DNA from 2 places in the Streptomyces sp. NPDC043878 genome. Region 2 is predicted to be linked to the other one. Evidence: riboswitches for the same ligand, from Rfam matches in the RefSeq annotation. Region 2 holds a riboswitch; the other holds the start of a gene.

Region 1 (8,851 bases), on a different contig from region 2:
ACGGCAGCACGCCGCGACACCGCAGCACCCCACCGTCAGGAGGACCCCACCCGACAGGCGACGAACCGCGGTCGCCCACCCGCCGACCCCCTCCCGTCGGCGTCGCCCCGCTGCCCCTATCGTGATCGCCATGCAGTCCTACACGATCGGCCAGGCGGCGCGGCTGCTCGGCGTGAGCCCGGACACCGCCCGCCGCTGGGCGGACGCGGGCCGGGTGGCGACCCGGCGCGACGAGAGCGGGCGGCGCGTCATCGAGGGCCAGGACCTGGCCGCGTTCTCGGTGGAGCTGGCCAGGACCGGAGGCGGTGAGGAGGAGGCCCTCTCCCACACCTCCGTGCGCAACGCCTTCCCCGGGATCGTCACCGCGATCAAGCTCGGCGACGTGGCGGCCCAGGTCGAGATCCAGGCCGGGCCGCACCGCCTGGTCTCCCTGCTGACCCGGGAGGCCGTGGAGGAGATGGGCCTGGAGGTCGGCATGGAGGCCACCGCCCGCGTGAAGTCGACGAACGTGCACATCGACCGCGTCTGAGCGCGGCGCCCGGTCCCCCGTAGGGCGACGCGGCCCGCACGTACCGGGCACGCGGCGCCTGCGCGACTACGGTGGGAACCTTCCCAGGACGTCCCCCCACGGGCATCCCCCCACCGTCAGCGAGGCGCACTCCATGAGCCTGAGCATCCGCAACCAGCTCCCCGGCACGGTCACCGTCATCACCCCCGGCGAGGTCATGGCCACGGTCGGGGTCAGTCTGGCCGGCGGCCAGAACCTCACCGCGGCGGTCACCCGGGAGGCCGTCGAGGAACTCGGGCTCGCCCCCGGCTCGGCCGTACGGGCCCTGGTGAAGTCGACGGAGGTCTCGCTCGCCACCGGCCGGGTCGAGGGCCTCTCGATCCGCAACCGGCTGCCCGGCACGGTGCGGGACATCGCCACCGGCGGGGCCATGGCCTCGGTGAAGGTCACGGTCGAGGGCGGCGAACTGACCGCCGCGATCACCGCGGACGCCGTCGCCGAGCTGGGCCTGACCGCCGGGACGCCCGTGGTCGCCCTGATCAAGTCGACCGAGCTCTCCCTCGCGACCGGGTGAGGCACGAAGGGCTCCGCCCGGGCCGCTGTGGCCCGGGCGGAGCCCTTCACCTACGGGATCTCAGTCCTCGTACGCGTCCAGCGGCGGGCAGGAGCAGACCAGGTTGCGGTCGCCGAAGGCCTGGTCGATCCGGCGCACCGGCGGCCAGTACTTGTCCGCGGCCGAGACGCCGGCCGGGAACACGGCCTCCGCACGCGTGTACACGTGCTCCCAGTCGCCGCCCAGCGCGGCGGCGGTGTGCGGGGCGTTGCGCAGCGGGTTGTCCTCCGCCGACCACTCCCCCGCGCCGACCTTTTCGATCTCCGCACGGATGGCGATCATCGCCTCGCAGAACCGGTCGATCTCGATCAGGTCCTCGGACTCGGTCGGCTCGATCATGAGCGTCCCGGCCACCGGGAACGACATCGTCGGCGCGTGGAAACCGTAGTCGATCAGCCGCTTGGCCACGTCGTCGACGCTGACGCCGGTCGCCTTGGTCAGCGGGCGCAGGTCGATGATGCACTCGTGCGCGACCAGACCGCCGGGACCGGTGTAGAGCACCGGGTAGTGCGGTTCCAGCCGCTTGGCGATGTAGTTGGCACTGAGCACGGCCACCTGCGTGGCCCGCTTCAGCCCCTCGCCGCCCATGAGCCGGACGTACGCCCACGAGATCGGCAGGATGCCCGCCGAGCCCCACGGGGCGGCGGAGATCGGGCCGACACCGGTCTCCGGGCCGGCGGCCGGCTGGAGCGGGTGGTTGGGCAGGTACGGCGCCAGGTGGGAGCGCACCCCGACCGGGCCGACGCCCGGACCGCCGCCGCCGTGCGGGATGCAGAACGTCTTGTGCAGGTTGAGGTGCGAGACGTCACCACCGAAGTGCCCCGGCTTGGCCAGCCCCACCAGCGCGTTGAGGTTGGCGCCGTCGACGTAGACCTGCCCGCCCGCCTCGTGCACCTGGGCGCAGATGTCGGCGACGTGCTCCTCGAACACGCCGTGCGTCGACGGATAGGTGATCATCAGCACCGACAGCTCGTCGCGGTACTGCTCGATCTTCGCCCGCAGATCCGCCACGTCGATCTCGCCGTCCTCGGCGGTCCTCACGACGACGACCTTCATACCGGCCATCACGGCGCTCGCGGCGTTCGTGCCGTGCGCGGAGGACGGGATGAGGCAGACGGTGCGCTGCTCGTCGCCGTTGGCGCGGTGGTATCCGCGTACGGCGAGCAGCCCGGCCAGCTCGCCCTGCGAGCCGGCGTTGGGCTGGAGCGACACGTTGTCGTAGCCGGTGACCTCGGCGAGCCGCTGCTCCAGCTCACGGATGAGGGTCAGGTAGCCCTCCGCCTGCTCGACCGGCGCGAACGGGTGCAGCTGGCCGAACTCGGGCCAGGTGACGGGCTCCATCTCGGTGGTCGCGTTGAGCTTCATGGTGCAGGAGCCCAGCGGGATCATGCCGCGGTCGAGCGCGTAGTCCCGGTCGGCGAGCCGGCGCAGGTAGCGGAGCATCGCCGTCTCGGAACGGTGCTCGTGGAAGACGGGGTGGGTGAGGTAGTCGTCGGTGCGCAGCAGCGCGTCCGGCAGGACGTCCCCCGTCGCCGCGTCCAGCGCCTCGATGTCGCCGTCGACCCCGAACGCGCTCCACACCGCGCCGACCTGGGCCCGCGCGGTGGTCTCGTCGCAGGTGACCGACACGTGGTCGGCGTCCACGAGGTGCAGGTTGACGCCGTGGTCGCGGGCGGCGGAGACGACCTGCGCGGCGCGGCCCGGCACCCGGGCGGTGACGGTGTCGAAGTAGTTGCCGTGCACGAGCTCGACCCCGCCGGCCTCCAGGCCCGCGGCGAGGATCGCAGCGTAGCGGTGCGTGCGCCGCGCGATGCCCCTGAGTCCCTCGGGTCCGTGGTAGACGGCGTACATGCCGGCCATCACGGCGAGCAGCACCTGGGCGGTGCAGATGTTGCTCGTGGCCTTCTCGCGGCGGATGTGCTGCTCACGCGTCTGCAGGGCGAGCCGATAGGCCTTGTGCCCGTCGGCGTCGACGGAGACGCCCACGAGCCGGCCGGGCAGGCTGCGCGCGAAGCTCTCGCGCACCGCCATGTAGCCGGCGTGCGGCCCGCCGAAGCCCATCGGCACACCGAAGCGCTGCGTGGTGCCGACCGCGATGTCCGCGCCGAGCTCACCGGGCGACCTCAGCAGGGTGAGGGCGAGCAGGTCGGCCGCCACGGTGACGAGCGCGCCGAGCTCGTGCGCCTGGTCGATGACCGGCTTGATGTCCCGTACGGCGCCGGAGGCGCCCGGGTACTGCAGCAGCACACCGTTGATCTCACGCTCGGCGATCCCGGCCGGGATGCCCTCGCTCAGGTCGGCGACGACCACCTCGACGCCGGCCGGTTCGGCACGGGTCTGGATCACGGCGATGGTCTGGGGCAGGGCGTCCGCGTCGACCAGGAACAGGCCCTTCTTGTTGCGGCCCATGCGCCGGGACAGCGCCACCGCCTCGGCGGCCGCGGTGCCCTCGTCGAGCAGCGAGGCGCCGGAGGTGGGCAGCCCGGTCAGCTCGGCGACCATGGTCTGGAAGTTCAGCAGGGCCTCGAGCCGCCCCTGGGAGATCTCCGGCTGGTAGGGCGTGTAGGCCGTGTACCAGGCCGGGTTCTCCATGACGTTGCGCAGGATCACCGGCGGCGTGAAGGTCCCGTGGTACCCGAGCCCGATCATCGGGGCCAGGACCTGGTTGCGATCGGCCAGCGCACGCAGCTCCGCCAGCACCTCGGCCTCGGTCCGGGCACCCGGCAGGTCCAGCGCGTCGGCGTTCTTGATCACATCCGGGACCGCGGCGGCCGTGAGCTCGTCGAGGGAGCCGTAGCCGACCTGGGCGAGCATCTTGGCGCGGGCCTCGTGGTCGGGGCCGATGTGGCGCTGCTCGAAGGGGATTCCCTGTTCGAGCTCGGAGAGCGGAATACGATGGGCGGTCATTGCGGAGGCCTCCTGGTCTGACGCGACCTTCGAGGGGTACCCCGGCGCGGGTACCCCGACGGCCTCCCCCTCTGTCATCTCGACCTGAGAGCTTCACCGGGGCGCCCGAGGGCACTCCCGGCTTTCACCGTCGGTGAGAACGGAAGCCGTCGGCCTCCGCCCTGCTTTCCAGAGTGACCTCGTCCGTGCGGTACGTGGGCCTGAGAGATTCCGGGGAGGATTTGCTCCTTCGGCGCCTCCATGGTCTCTGGAGGACTCTCCCGCACGGGGTCAGCAGCCGCCTGCCAGCCTACCAGCGAGGTCAACGCCCGAACTTTCGAGTGGCCCCCTCGTTGAAAGTGCTCTTTCGTAGTGCTTACGGATGAGTTGCGACCACATGGAGGGACCGTGCAGACCGACATCGATCCGCGCCACCTGATCGGCCGCAAGGCGTTCGACCGCGACGGGACCAAGATCGGCACGATCGACGAGGTGTACCTCGACGACGCGACCGGCGTCCCGGAGTGGGCAGCCATACGGACCGGCCTGTTCAGCAGGGACGCGTTCGTGCCCCTGGAGCCCAGCAGGCTGATCGAGGGCACCCTGCACGTCCCCTTCGAACGCGCCCTGATCAAGGACGCCCCCGACTTCGGCGTCGGGCGCCACCTCTCGCCGGAACAGGAACTCCAGCTCTACCACCACTACGGCCTGGACGTGGCCGCGCCTCCGGCGTTCCCCGACCGCGACTTCGGCAAGCTCGCGGGCTCCGACGACTCCTGAGACACCTCGGCCCCCGGCCCGCCGGGTCTTCGCGACCCGACCGCCGGCCCGACCGGCGCGGCCGGCACAGGCCGTGCTGACGCGGCAGGCGGCACGGACCGCACGAGCGGCAGCGGGTCCGCCGGCTCCAGCTCCGGGTCGTCGGTCCGGAAGGTCCGCACCCGCCCGGGCTCCGAGTCGGGCGTCTCGAACCGCACGGTGACCCGCCCCAGTCCGCTGCCCTGCACCCATCCGTGTCCGTACCCGGCGTGCCGTACGTCGTGGCCCGCGGGCCACCGTCGTTCAGCCGGCGCCCGCTCCTCCTCGGCCGGCCGGTCCTCGCCCTCCTCCGCCGGATCGTCCGTCAGCGCTCCCGCCGCCTGCGCGAACAGGTCCTCCTGCGTGTAGTCGGCGAGCCCGGAGACCCCCACGCCCAGCAGCCGGACCCCGCCCGTGGTGTCCACCGAGTCCAGCAGCCGGGCCGCCGCCTCCCGGACGACCGCCGGGTCGTCGGTGGGCCCGCGCAGGGTCTCCGACCGGGTCAAGGTGGAGAAGTCGTACCGGCGCACCTTCAGCACGATCGTCCGCCCCGACAGCCCTGCCTCCCGCAGCCGCCGCACGCAGCGGTCCGCCAGCCGCCGCACCTCAAGGCCCACCCGGGTCCGGTCGTGGATGTCCACGTCGTAGGTGTCCTCCACGGACACCGACTTCGTCTCCCGCTCGGCCACCACCGGCCGCTCGTCGTGCGCCAGCGCCATGGCGTACAACGCGTGCCCGTGGGACCTGCCCAGCAGACGCACGAGTTCGTCCTCACCCGCCTCGGCGATCTCGGCGACCGTGGTGATCCCGGCCCGCCGCAGGTGATCACCCGTCGCGGGACCGACCCCCGGCAGCGTCCGCACCGGCAGCGGGCCCAGCAGGGACCGCTCGGTGCCCGGCTCGATCACCACCAGCCCGTCCGGCTTGGCCTGCTCGGAGGCGATCTTCGCGAGCATCTTGCAGGCCGCGAGCCCCACCGATCCGGTGAGCCCGGTGAAGGCCCGTATGTCCGCGCGCAGCCGCACCCCCACCAGCCGCGCCGACGCCTCGTCCCAGGCCGCTCCCCCGGCTTCCAGGTCCACGAACGCCTCGTCCAGGCTGAGCGGCTCCACCAGCGGCGACAGGGCGCGCAGGAGCCCCATCACCTGCTCGCTGATCAACCGGTAGAACCCGAACCGCGGCACGAGGTAGGCGGCGTTCGGGGCGAGCCGCCGCGCCTGGGCCATGGGCATCGCCGAATGGACACCGAACACCCGCGCCTCGTACGACGCGGTCGCCACCACCCCGCGCGGCCCCAGCCCGCCGACCACGACGGCCTTCCCGCGCAGGCTCGGCTTGGACGCCTGCTCCGCCGAGGCGAAGAAGGCATCCATGTCGAGATGCAGGATCGTGGGCGTGGTTCTCACAACTCCGATGCTGCCCTACGCCACTGACAATGCCGACTCACCAGGGTCCCGGGGAGCGTGACGCGGCCCGAACGAGCGGGGCGCGGTCAGACGGCCCGGTTGCGCCGCCGCGCCAACTCGTCCGCCGGGTTGTGTCCCAGCAGGGTCTCGCCGGTGTCGACCCGCTCGCCGTGCAGCTGGGAGAGAGCGCTGTCCACATCCCGCCACACCACGCCGACCGCGATACCGAACACGCCCTGTCCGCCCTGGAGCAGCGCGTGCACCTCGTCGGGCGAGGTGCACTCGTAGACCGAGGCGCCGTCGCTCATCAGGGTCATGCGCTCCAGGTCGCTGAAGCCCCGCTCCCTGAGGTGCTGGACCGCGGTGCGGATGTTCTGCAGGGACACCCCGGTGTCGAGAAAGCGCTTGACGACCTTCAGGACCACGACGTCCCGGAAGCTGTACAGCCGCTGTGTCCCCGACCCGTGTGCGGGCCGCACGCTCGGCTCGACGAGCCCGGTGCGCGCCCAGTAGTCCAGTTGCCGGTAGGTGATACCGGCGGCCGCGCAGGCCGTCGGGCCCCGGTAGCCGATCTCCTCGGACGCCATGGACGTCGCCCCTCCGCTGCTCGGCACCGCCGCCGGTCGCTGCGGAGCGTGATCGGCCGCGCTGCTGTGAAGCGGGTACGGACCGCTCGCTCCGAGACTGCGTCCGGGAGCACCCCCAGCCGTACCGTCGCCGCTGCTTCTCACGCCGACCTCCGTCCTTGACCTGCCTTCTCGACGGTAGGCAGTCACCAGGGGTGCGTCAACGATCGCCACACTCGGCACGCCGAGTGATAATCACCCTAGGAGTGGTTTCCCGCACCCCGCCGCGGGGAAAGGCTAGCCGAATGTGCCCGAAGCGGGCCGCAGGACGCTCTCACGCGCCGCTGGCAAATGCCGGCATTTGAGGCGATGTCCACCACGGCCCGAGCCGTGCACCGGTCCGTCTCGAACAGCCCGCCGCCGCACTCACTGGCTGCTGGTACCGAAGTCCTCGGGGGAGATCTGGTCGAGGAACTCGCGGAACTTCTCCACTTCGTCCTCCTGTTCGTCGGGGATGGCGATACCGGCGTCGTCGAGCACGCCGTCGCTCCCGTAGATCGGGGTACCCGTGCGCAGGGCCAGCGCTATGGCGTCCGACGGGCGCGCGCTCACCTCCACACCGCTCGCGAAGACCAGCTCCGCGTAGAAGACGCCGTCACGCAGGTCCGTGATGCGTACTTCCGTGAGCTCCTGGCCGACGGCCTCCAGCACGTCCTTGAACAGGTCGTGGGTCAGCGGTCGCGCGGGGGCCATGCCCTGCTGGGCGAAGGCGATGGCCGTCGCCTCCCCCGGTCCGATCCAGATGGGGAGGTAGCGGTCGCCTCCCACTTCACGCAGGAGCACGATCGGTTGGTTGGAGGGCATTTCGACCCGGACACCTACGACATCGAGCTCGTTCACACAGCAACCCTAGGCCGTGCCCGGGACGTTTGGGTAGTCGGGCCCGGAACGGGCGGTCGATCGGGCCTCCGCGCACCGCCCCGTCAGGGCAGCCGCACGCCGAGCGCGGTCTGGACCAGCGCCGAGTGGAGCTTCACCGCGAGTCCCGCCAGTTCCCGGGTGCGGGCCTCCGCGTGCACCCGGGTCTGCGGATTGCGATGACGCCGCAGTGGAGCCACCACCTGGTCCACGAGACCGGCCTCACGGTCCGCGGCGGCCTTCATCACCCGCAGGTGCCGCGGCTCGATCCCGAACCGGCCCAGCTCGGCGACCAGCGACGCCACCGTCACCGTCTCGGCGTCGTAGGTTCCGTCCGGCAGCGCTGCGATGAGTCCGTACGACTCCCACTCCTCGAGGTCCCGCTCCTCGATCCCGGCGGCGGCCAGCAGCTCGGCCCGCCCGATCCGGGCCGCGGTCGGCACGTCGGCCGGCTCCGGGACGGCCTCACCGTCCCGCTGACGGCCCACGGTCGGCAGCGGTACCGCTTCGCCGCGCCCCATCGCGTCCAGGTGCTCACGGATGACCTTGAGCGGCAGGTAGTGGTCTCGCTGCATGCGCAGTACGTGGCCGAGGCGTTCGACGTCCCCGGCGCTGAACTTGCGGTACCCCGACGGGGTCCGCCGCGGCTCGATGAGCCCCTCGGACTCCAGGAAACGGATCTTGGAGATGGTCACTTCGGGGAACTCGTCGCGCAGCACGTTCAGCACCGTGCCGATGCTCATCAGCCCGCTGTCCGCGGCGGCGGCGCCGTGCCCGGCACCGCCGCTCGGTGTTTGCAGCATGGACCTTCCCTGGGGATCCCCCCGGACGGAGCCCGGGAGAGGGTCAGTAGCCCCGCTGGCTCGCGTAGAACACCAGCCGGTACTTGCCGATCTGCACCTCGTCCCCGTTGGACAGAGCGACCTGGTCGATCCGTTCACGGTTGACGTAGGTGCCGTTCAGACTGCCCACGTCGGCCACCGTGAACGAACCGTCCGGACTGCGGCGGAACTCCACGTGCCGGCGGGAGACCGTCACGTCGTCCAGGAAGATGTCGCTCTGCGGGTGACGGCCGGCCGTGGTCAGCTCACCGTCCAGCAGGAAGCGGCTGCCCGAGTTGGGGCCGCGGCGCACCACCAGGAGCGCCGACCCGAGG
Region 2 (8,851 bases):
CGCCGCTGGCGCTCCTTGAACTCCTCGCTCGCCGCGACCTTGAAGGACACCGCCTTCGCCGCGATCACGTGCTCCAGGGGACCGCCCTGGAAGCCGGGGAAGACCGACGAGTTGAGCTTCTTGGCGAAGTCCTGCTTCGCCAGGATGATGCCGCCGCGCGGGCCGCCCAGCGTCTTGTGGGTGGTGGAGGTGACGACGTCCGCGTACTCCACCGGGTTCGGGTGGAGTCCGGCCGCGACCAGGCCCGCGAAGTGCGCCATGTCGACCCACAGATAGGCGCCGACCTCGTCCGCGATCCGGCGGAACTCCGCGAAGTCCAGCTGCCGCGGATACGCCGACCAGCCGGCGATGATCACCTTCGGGCGGTGCTCCTTGGCGAGCTGCTCGACCTCGGCCATGTCGACCAGGCCGGAGTCCTCCACGTGGTAGGCGACCACGTTGAACTGCTTGCCGGAGAAGTTCAGCCGCATCCCGTGGGTCAGGTGGCCGCCGTGCGCCAGGTCCAGGCCGAGGATGGTGTCGCCGGGCTGGGCCAGCGCGAACAGGGCGGCCTGGTTGGCGGAGGCACCCGAGTGCGGCTGCACGTTGGCGTACTCGGCGCCGAACAGCTCCTTGACCCGGTCGATCGCGATCTGCTCGGCGACGTCGACGTGCTCGCAGCCGCCGTAGTAGCGGCGGCCCGGGTAGCCCTCGGCGTACTTGTTGGTGAGGACCGAGCCCTGCGCCTCCATGACCGCCACCGGGGCGAAGTTCTCCGAGGCGATCATCTCGAGCGTGGACTGCTGGCGCCGCAGTTCGGCGTCGACCGCGGCGGCGATCTCCGGGTCGAGCTCGTGCAGCGGCGTGTTCAGGTGCGACGTGTGATCGGACATGGGGCTACGACTCCTCAGCCGGCGGAAAAGGCGGTGTACTCGTCGGCGGAGAGCAGGTCGGCCGGCTCGTCCGTCACGCGTACCTTGAACAGCCACCCGCCCTCGAAGGGAGCGGAGTTCACCAGCGACGGGTCGTTGACGACGTCCTCGTTGACCTCGGTGACCTCGCCGGACACCGGGGAGTACAGGTCGCTGACCGACTTGGTCGACTCCAGCTCGCCGATGGTCTCGCCCGCGGTCACGGTGGCACCGGCGTCCGGGAGCTGGACGAAGACCACGTCGCCGAGCGCGTTGGCCGCGTGCTCGGTGATGCCGACCGTCGCGACGCCGTCCGCGGCGGCCGACAGCCACTCGTGCTCTTTGCTGTAGCGCAGCTGCTGGGGGTTGCTCATGGCCTGAATTCTCCTGTACGCGGGGGAGTGCTGGTGAATGGGAAGGGGGGTGAACACGCGTGAGCAGGCACGATGTGCCCGACATCACGTGCGGACGGCTGCGGCCGTGCGGATGGCGGCCGCGACGGTCACGGCCGGGACGGTGACGGCCGTGCCGAGGCCGACGGTGTCACGTCCGCCGGCCGGTGGGACGACAGTGTCACTTCCGCCGCTTGTAGAACGGCAGAGCCACGACCTCGTAGGGCTCGTGGGTGCCCCGGATGTCCACGCCGACCCCGGGTGAACCCGGCCGCGCGTGCGCCGCGTCGACGTACGCCATCGCGATCGGCCGGCCGAGCGTGGGGGAGGGGGCGCCGGAGGTGACCTCGCCGATCACCTCGCCGCCGGCGACCACGGGGTACCCGGCGCGCGGGACGCGGCGGCCCTCGGCGACCAGGCCGACCAGGACGCGCGGCGGGGTTCCGGCCGAACGCTCGGCGGCCTCGCTCAGCGCCTCGCGCCCCACGAAGTCGCCCTCCTTCTCGAACTTCACCACCCGGCCGAGCCCGGCGTCGAAGGGGGTGAGCGAGGTCGACAGCTCGTGCCCGTACAGCGGCATGCCCGCCTCCAGGCGCAGCGTGTCCCGGCAGGACAGGCCGCAGGGGACCAGGCCGGCGCCCTCGCCGGCCCTGGTCAGCGCCTGCCACAGCTCGACGGCGTGCTCCGGCTTCACGAACAGCTCGAAGCCGTCCTCACCGGTGTATCCGGTGCGCGCGATCAGCGCGGGGACGCCGGCGACGGTGCCGGGCAGGCCCGCGTAGTACTTCAGGCCGTCCAGGTCGGCGTCGGTGAGCGACTTCAGGATGCCGGGGGACTCGGGGCCCTGCACGGCGAGCAGCGCGTAGCCGTCGCGGTCGTCGCGTACCTCGGCGTCGAAGCCCGCGGCCCGCTCCACCAGGGCGTCCAGGACCACCTGGGCGTTGGAGGCGTTGGCGACGACCATGTACTCCCGCTCCTGGAGCCGGTACACGATCAGGTCGTCGAGGATGCCGCCGTCCGGCCGGCAGATCATGGTGTAGCGGGCGCGGCCCACGCCGATCGTGCCCATGTTGCCGACCAGGGCGAAGTCCAGCAGGGCCACGGCCTCCGGGCCGGTGACGGTGATCTCACCCATGTGCGAGAGGTCGAAGAGACCGGCCCGGGTGCGTACGGCGTTGTGTTCGTCGCGCTCGGAGCCGTAGCGCAGCGGCATGTCCCAGCCGGCGAAGTCGGTCATCGTCGCGCCCAGCGAACGGTGCAGGGCGTCGAGCGCGGTATGACGGGGTGCGGTACTGCTCATCGGTCGGTCGTCTCCCAGGGCATGACGGCGAGGTCGTTCCTCCCCATCTGTCATCGGAACCTGAGAGGTTCGCCATGACCCGCGAAACGGTCGTCATGGTTTGCACCTTGGGTGGAGCCACTGTCGCAGCGGCCCGCTTTTCAGATGTGCCTCGCCCGCGCGGTAACGGGGCCTGAGAGATTCAAGGGAGGGACTTGCTCCTTCGGCGCCCCGGCGACGTGCTGCCGAGGACTCTCCCGCGCGGATTCAAGCGGCCGGTATGCAGTTGGCGCGGCCATCATTGCACGGCTCACCCGAACCTGGCAGACCACCTCTGTGACCGGCTTGTGGCAGGAAGCGCACGAAAACGCGAGACACCGCGCATTGCCTTCTCTTTACACTTGGCGGGGAGGGTACTCGTGCCCACCCCAGGGGAGGACGATCACGGTGAAGAGGACCACTGCGTACGCCGCGACCTCGGCCGTCGCGCTGCCCGAGCAGCCTTCGGCCCCGGCCCGCGGGGCGTGCGGGGCACGCCCGGCACCCGTCCTGCGCGACCTGCGCGAGCGCGGCGGCCACAGCCCGCACGCCCTCCTCTTCGGACCCCGCGACCTCGTCGTGATCACCGGGCTGCCCGGCAGCGGCAAGTCCACGCTCATGCGGCGTACCGTGCGCGGCCTGCGCGTCGACTCCCAGGACACCCGCGACCGCTGGGACTCCCGGACGCCGCGCCTGCTGCCGTACGCCCTCTACCGGCCGCTCGTACGGCTGGCCCACTACGCCGGGCTGCGCCGCGCCCTGCGCACCGGCGAGGGCGTCGTCGTGCACGACTGCGGCACGCAGGCGTGGGTGCGCGGCTGGCTGGCCCGCGCGGCCCGCCGCCGGGGCGGCACCCTCCATCTGCTGGTGCTCGACGTCCCGCCCGAGACCGCGCGGGCCGGCCAGCGCGAGCGCGGCCGGGGCGTCTCCCGCTACGCCTTCCTGCGCCACCGCACGGCGGCCGGCCGGCTGCTGCGCTCGGCGGAGCGGGGCGACCTGCCCGACGGCTGCGGTTCGGCGGTCCTGCTGGACCGCGACGCGGTGGACGTGCTCGGCCGGATCGGTTTCACCGGCTGACCCGGCGCGGGGCGCCACCCGATAGCCTTTCCAGCCAACCAGTGGTTCTCGGCAGGCGGTCAGACACAGATGGACTTCCCGGCGGACTTTCCCGCGAACTTCCCGGCGCAGGCACACCCCCATCCGCACGGCGGATGGCCCGGCAACGAGCTGGAGGAGGTGCTCTCCGCCGCCCTCGGCATGCCCGCGGCCGGGGGGCGGATCATCGAGGTGCTCGGCCGCAGCTTCGTCTGGGTGCCGCTGCCCGCCGGCGGTGGTCCCCGCAGCGGCCCGCTCGACCTGCCCACGCTGGAGATCGAGGGCCAGACCTACGTGCCGGTCTTCAGCTCCGAGGAGCAGTTCCGGCAGGTCACCGGCTCGCACCTGGCGTACACGATCGCGCCCGCCGTGGAGTTCGCGCGCGGTCTGCCACCGCAGGTGGGCATCGCGGTCAATCCGGACGGCATGGTCGGCGTGCCGCTGCCGCCGCCCGCCGTGGCCGAACTGTGCCGCGCTGGACGGACCCCGCTGGACGGCCCGGCGACCGGCGGCCGGGTCCGGCTCTTCGAACCCGACTGGCAGGACGACCCGGTGGACTTCCTGGCCGCCGCGTCGGCCGAGTTCGCCTCGACGGGCGTCGTGCGCACCGCCCGCCGCTGCCTCGCCGCCATCGAGACGGCCGACCCGGTGATGTTCGTCGGCGTCGAACTCTCCCAGTGGGAGGGCGACTTGAGGGCCCTGCCGACGGAGGCGCTGGGCCGCGCCCTGGCCCGCGTCCCGGTTCCCTGGCCGGTCAACCTGGTGCTGATGGACCTGACCCAGGACCCGGTCGCCGAGTGGTTGCGCGGACAGGTCCGCCCCTTCTGGCAGTACGGTCCCTAGGTGCCGCTGCCGCCGGGGGCCGCGGCCGCGGGAGGGCGATGAGCCGTGCGCTCCTGGGCGGTCGCTGTCGGCCGGGCCGCCTAAGCTGGTTTCATATCCGGAGTCTTCCGAAGGGGCGGTAACAGGTGAGCGCGAGCGGCACCGCCGCGGCCGGGCAGGTCGAGCACATGCTGCGCCAAGTGACGCCCGGGCGTTACGACGCCTACGAGGCGCTGCTCCGCGCCCTCGCGACCCCTTCCTCCGGCCAGGTCTGGATGCTCCTGTGGCACGGCCAGGCCGGGTCGCCCGACGCCCAGTACGGGAACATGGAGGTCGACGGCCACGGCTACGCCCCCTGTGTCACCTCCGCCCAGGAGCTCTCGGCCAGCGGCTGGAACCGGTCGTACGAAGTGGTCGACGCCCTGGACGTGGCCCGCACCCTCTATCCCGACCACTACGGCCTCTGGCTGAACCCGCACGCCCCCGGCGGCGGACTCGGCATCCCCTGGCTGGACCTGCGGCGGATCACGACCGGCCTGGAGCGCCAGCCCGCCGGGCCGCTCCGGCTGTCCGAACCGGGCATCGAGATCCCGCAGTTCTACGCCCTGCTCGTACAGAACGCCCACCGCACCCCGGCCGTCCGCGCGTTGCGGCGCGCCTGGGTGCAGCCCGCGCTGGGGGCGCCGTATCTGGCCATCGGCCTGGACGTGTACGACACCAGTCCGCCCGCGGTGGACTCGGTGCGGGCGATGATGCAGCAGTCCATCGGCGCCGTCCCGGACGGGCTGCCGGTGTCGACGGTGGCGATGTCCGACGAGTACGACCCGGTCGCGATGTGGATGCGGGCGAGCGCCCGGCCGTTCTACGACCGGGAGGCGCACGCCGCGCCGTCCCAGGCGCCGGCCCCGGCGGCCGGCTACGGGTATCCGCCGGCCCAGGGCGGATACTGATCCGGAATCGGACGGCCGCCGCGTCCGCATTTCGGTGACCGCGGCCTCACGCACAGTTCTCCGCGCGTAGATGTGGGTGGAACCTACCCTTCTGTCCCGGTTGTCCCAACTGACACACGTCCGACCCCCGTTACCCACTGTCCGCATAACGGAATCCCCCAGATAGCATCACAGTTGCGCATACTTTCTCCATCAGGTCTGGCACGTGATCGTGAAGCCGTTGAAGACTCGCCTCTCAGGCGCGAGGCCGTCGATCCCCTGAGCGACATCAGCGCGGGATCAGCGTGGCGGTGGCCGTACCCACCGCGGCCGCCACGCACCAGTACCAGCAGATCGAGCCGCCGACAGCGGCGGTAAATGGGGCCGGTCACCACCGGCGAGAGGGGTCAGGTCACTGTGACCGCACCGATCGAGACCACCGGGGCGGCAGCCGAGGCGCAGCCGGAGGCTGTGCTCATCGGCGCCGGGAAGGGGCAGATCGAGGGCCGTTCCCTTGGACAGATCGCCTGGTCCCGCTTCAAGAGGGACCGCATCGCCGTCGCCGGCGGTGTCATCGTCGTCCTGCTGATCCTGGTCGCGGTGCTCTCCCGGCCCATCCAGGCCCTGTTCGGCCTGGACCCCAACGCCTTCCACCAGGACCTGATCGACCCCAACACCTCGCTGCCCAAGGGCGCCTGGGGTGGCATGAGCTGGGACCACCCGCTCGGTGTGGAGCCGAAGTTCGGCCGTGACATCGCCACCCGCATCCTCGAGGGTTCCTGGGTCTCCCTGGTCGTCGCCTTCGGCGCCACGATCCTGTCCAACACGATCGGCGCGGTCCTCGGCGTCGTCGCCGGCTACTACGGCGGCCGGGTCGACACCGTCATCAGCCGGCTGATGGACACCTTCCTCGCCTTCCCGCTGCTGCTGTTCGCCATCGCCATCTCGGCCACGCTGCAGGGCGGCGCCTTCGGCCTGGAGGGCCTGCCGCTGCACATCAGCGTGCTGATCTTCGTCATCGGCTTCTTCAACTGGCCCTACCTCGGCCGCATCGTCCGCGGCCAGACGCTGGCCCTGCGCGAGCGGGAGTTCGTGGACGCCTCCCGCGGCATGGGCGCCAAGGGCCCGTACATCCTGTTCCGGGAGCTGCTCCCGAACCTGGTCGGCCCGATCATCGTCTACTCGACGCTGCTCATCCCGACCAACATCCTCTTCGAGGCCAGCCTGAGCTTCCTCGGTGTCGGCATCCAGCCCCCGCAGGCGTCGTGGGGCGGCATGCTCAACCAGGCCGTCGACTTCTACCAGGTCGATCCGCAGTACATGATCGTGCCCGGCCTCGCCATCTTCGTGACCGTGCTGGCGTTCAACCTGCTCGGCGACGGTCTCCGCGACGCTCTCGACCCGCGCAGCCGCTGACCAGCGGCTACAGCGAGAGTCCATCAAGTTTTCACCAATGGAGGGGAAGCAGACCATCATGCGAAGGTCAGCGCTGGCCGCAGTTGCGGCCATCGGCGGAGCGAGCCTGCTCATCGCAGGCTGCAGCAAGGCCGATGACACGAATGACAACGACGGAAGCAAGTCGGCTGGGGCCAACGCAGCGACCAAGGACGTCGTCAACGCCTCGACCAAGAAGGGGGGCACGGTCACGTACGAGTACTCGGACGTGCCGGACTCCTTCGACCCCGGCAACACGTACTACGCGTACATGTACAACCTGAGCCGGCTCTACGCCCGCCCGCTGATGACCTTCAAGCCCGCCGCGGGCGAGAAGGGCAACGAGCTGGTCCCGGACCTCGCCGCGAGCGCGGGTGTGCCGTCGGACGGCGGCAAGACCTGGACGTACAAGCTGCGTACCGGCCTGAAGTACCAGGACGGCACCGCGATCACGTCCAAGGACGTCAAGTACGCGGTCGAGCGCTCCAACTTCGCGCGTGACGTGCTCTCCCTCGGCCCGAACTACTTCCAGCAGTTCCTCCAGGGCGGCGACAAGTACAAGGGTCCCTACAAGGACAAGAAGGGTCTGTCGTCCATCGAGACGCCGGACGACAACACGGTCGTCTTCCACCTGAAGACGGCGTTCCAGGAGTTCGACTACCTGGTCGCGACGCCTCAGACGGCCCCGGTGCCCGAGGCGAAGGACAAGGGCATCGACTACGTCAAGAACATCGTGTCCTCGGGTTCGTACCAGTTCCAGAGCTACGACGAGGGCAAGCAGGCCGTCCTCGTCCGCAACAAGAACTGGGACGCGAGCACCGACCCGCTGCGCAAGCAGTACCCGGACAAGATCGTCGTCAACCTGAAGGTCAACGCGGAGACCATCGACCAGGACGTCCAGGCCGGTGACGCGATAGACCTCGGCGGTACGGGTGTCCAGGCCGCGACGCAGGCGAAGGTCGTCAACGACGCCTCGAAGAAGGCCAACACGGACAACACCTACGGTGGCCGTCTCGTCTACATGGCGATCAACACCAAGGTGAAGCCGTTCGACAACGTCGCCTGCCGCAAGGCCGTGCAGTACGCGATCGACAAGGTCTCGGTGCAGACCGCCGAGGGCGGCCCGATCCGCGGTGACGTGGCCTCCACCGTCCTGCCGCCCGACATCCCGGGCTACGAGAAGTCGGACGTCTACGCGTCCGCCGGCAACAAGGGCGACGCGGCCAAGGCCAAGGACCAGCTCAAGGCCTGCGGCAAGTCGACGATCAGCACCAACATCACCGCGCGCAGCGACCGCCCGCAGGAGATCGACGCGGCCACCGCGATCATCAACTCGCTGAAGAAGGTCGGCATCAACGCCAGCCTGAAGCAGTACCCGTCGGGCAAGTACTTCACCGACTACGCGGGTGTGCCGAAGTTCACCGAGAAGCAGAACATCGGCCTGATCATGATGCAGTGGGGTGCCGACTGGCCGTCGGGCTACGGCTTCCTGCAGCAGATCCTGAACGGCAGCGCGATCGGCGCGTCGGGTAACACCAACCTGTCGCAGTACGACAACAAGGACGTCAACTCGCTGCTGGAGAAGGCGATCGGCACGCAGGACAAGACCGCGCGTGACGCCCTCTACACCGAGATCGACAAGAAGACCATGGACGACGCCGTGCTCGTCCCGCTGACCTACTTCAAGGTCCTGCTGTACCGCCCCACCACCTACACCAACCTGGTGTCGACGGCGGCCTTCAGCGGTCAGTACGACTACCTCAACATCGGCTCGACCAAGAAGTAGCCCCGGAAGGCAGGTGAAGGCATTGGTGCCCGCGGGCCGTGAGGTCCGCGGGCACCAGCGCCGATCCCCGTGATCTCGTACATCCTCCGTCGGACGATCGCAGCGGTGATCCTGCTGCTGGTCGTCTCCGCGGTCACCTTCGCCATTTTCTTCCTGCTGCCACGGCTCGCCGGCCAGTCCGCCGA

The links. Region 2 has a riboswitch for glycine ahead of gcvT (glycine cleavage system aminomethyltransferase GcvT). Riboswitches for the same ligand answer to the same signal wherever they lie in the genome.
Region 1: linked by a shared signal. The riboswitch ahead of gcvP (aminomethyl-transferring glycine dehydrogenase) and the one ahead of gcvT (glycine cleavage system aminomethyltransferase GcvT) in region 2 are both predicted to bind glycine.

The regions. Positions count from the first base shown of each region.
Region 1 is NZ_JBWKDW010000015.1:6,352-15,202, reverse strand. It holds gene AC07AZ_RS21265 (TOBE domain-containing protein) at 131-529, shown strand; gene AC07AZ_RS21260 (TOBE domain-containing protein) at 663-1,082, shown strand; gene gcvP (aminomethyl-transferring glycine dehydrogenase) at 1,143-4,028, opposite strand; glycine riboswitch at 4,207-4,301, opposite strand; gene AC07AZ_RS21250 (PRC-barrel domain-containing protein) at 4,416-4,787, shown strand; gene AC07AZ_RS21245 (DNA polymerase IV) at 4,709-6,211, opposite strand; gene AC07AZ_RS21240 (MerR family transcriptional regulator) at 6,298-6,942, opposite strand; gene AC07AZ_RS21235 (bifunctional nuclease family protein) at 7,204-7,677, opposite strand; gene ftsR (transcriptional regulator FtsR) at 7,761-8,498, opposite strand; gene AC07AZ_RS21225 (FHA domain-containing protein) at 8,542-8,851, opposite strand, start outside.
Region 2 is NZ_JBWKDW010000016.1:148,608-157,458, reverse strand. It holds gene glyA (serine hydroxymethyltransferase) at 1-872, opposite strand, end outside; gene gcvH (glycine cleavage system protein GcvH) at 887-1,264, opposite strand; gene gcvT (glycine cleavage system aminomethyltransferase GcvT) at 1,464-2,582, opposite strand; glycine riboswitch at 2,620-2,732, opposite strand; glycine riboswitch at 2,733-2,831, opposite strand; gene AC07AZ_RS22930 (AAA family ATPase) at 3,003-3,677, shown strand; gene AC07AZ_RS22925 (enhanced serine sensitivity protein SseB) at 3,747-4,538, shown strand; gene AC07AZ_RS22920 (enhanced serine sensitivity protein SseB C-terminal domain-containing protein) at 4,664-5,467, shown strand; gene AC07AZ_RS22915 (ABC transporter permease) at 5,864-6,862, shown strand; gene AC07AZ_RS22910 (ABC transporter substrate-binding protein) at 6,921-8,666, shown strand; gene AC07AZ_RS22905 (ABC transporter permease) at 8,736-8,851, shown strand, end outside.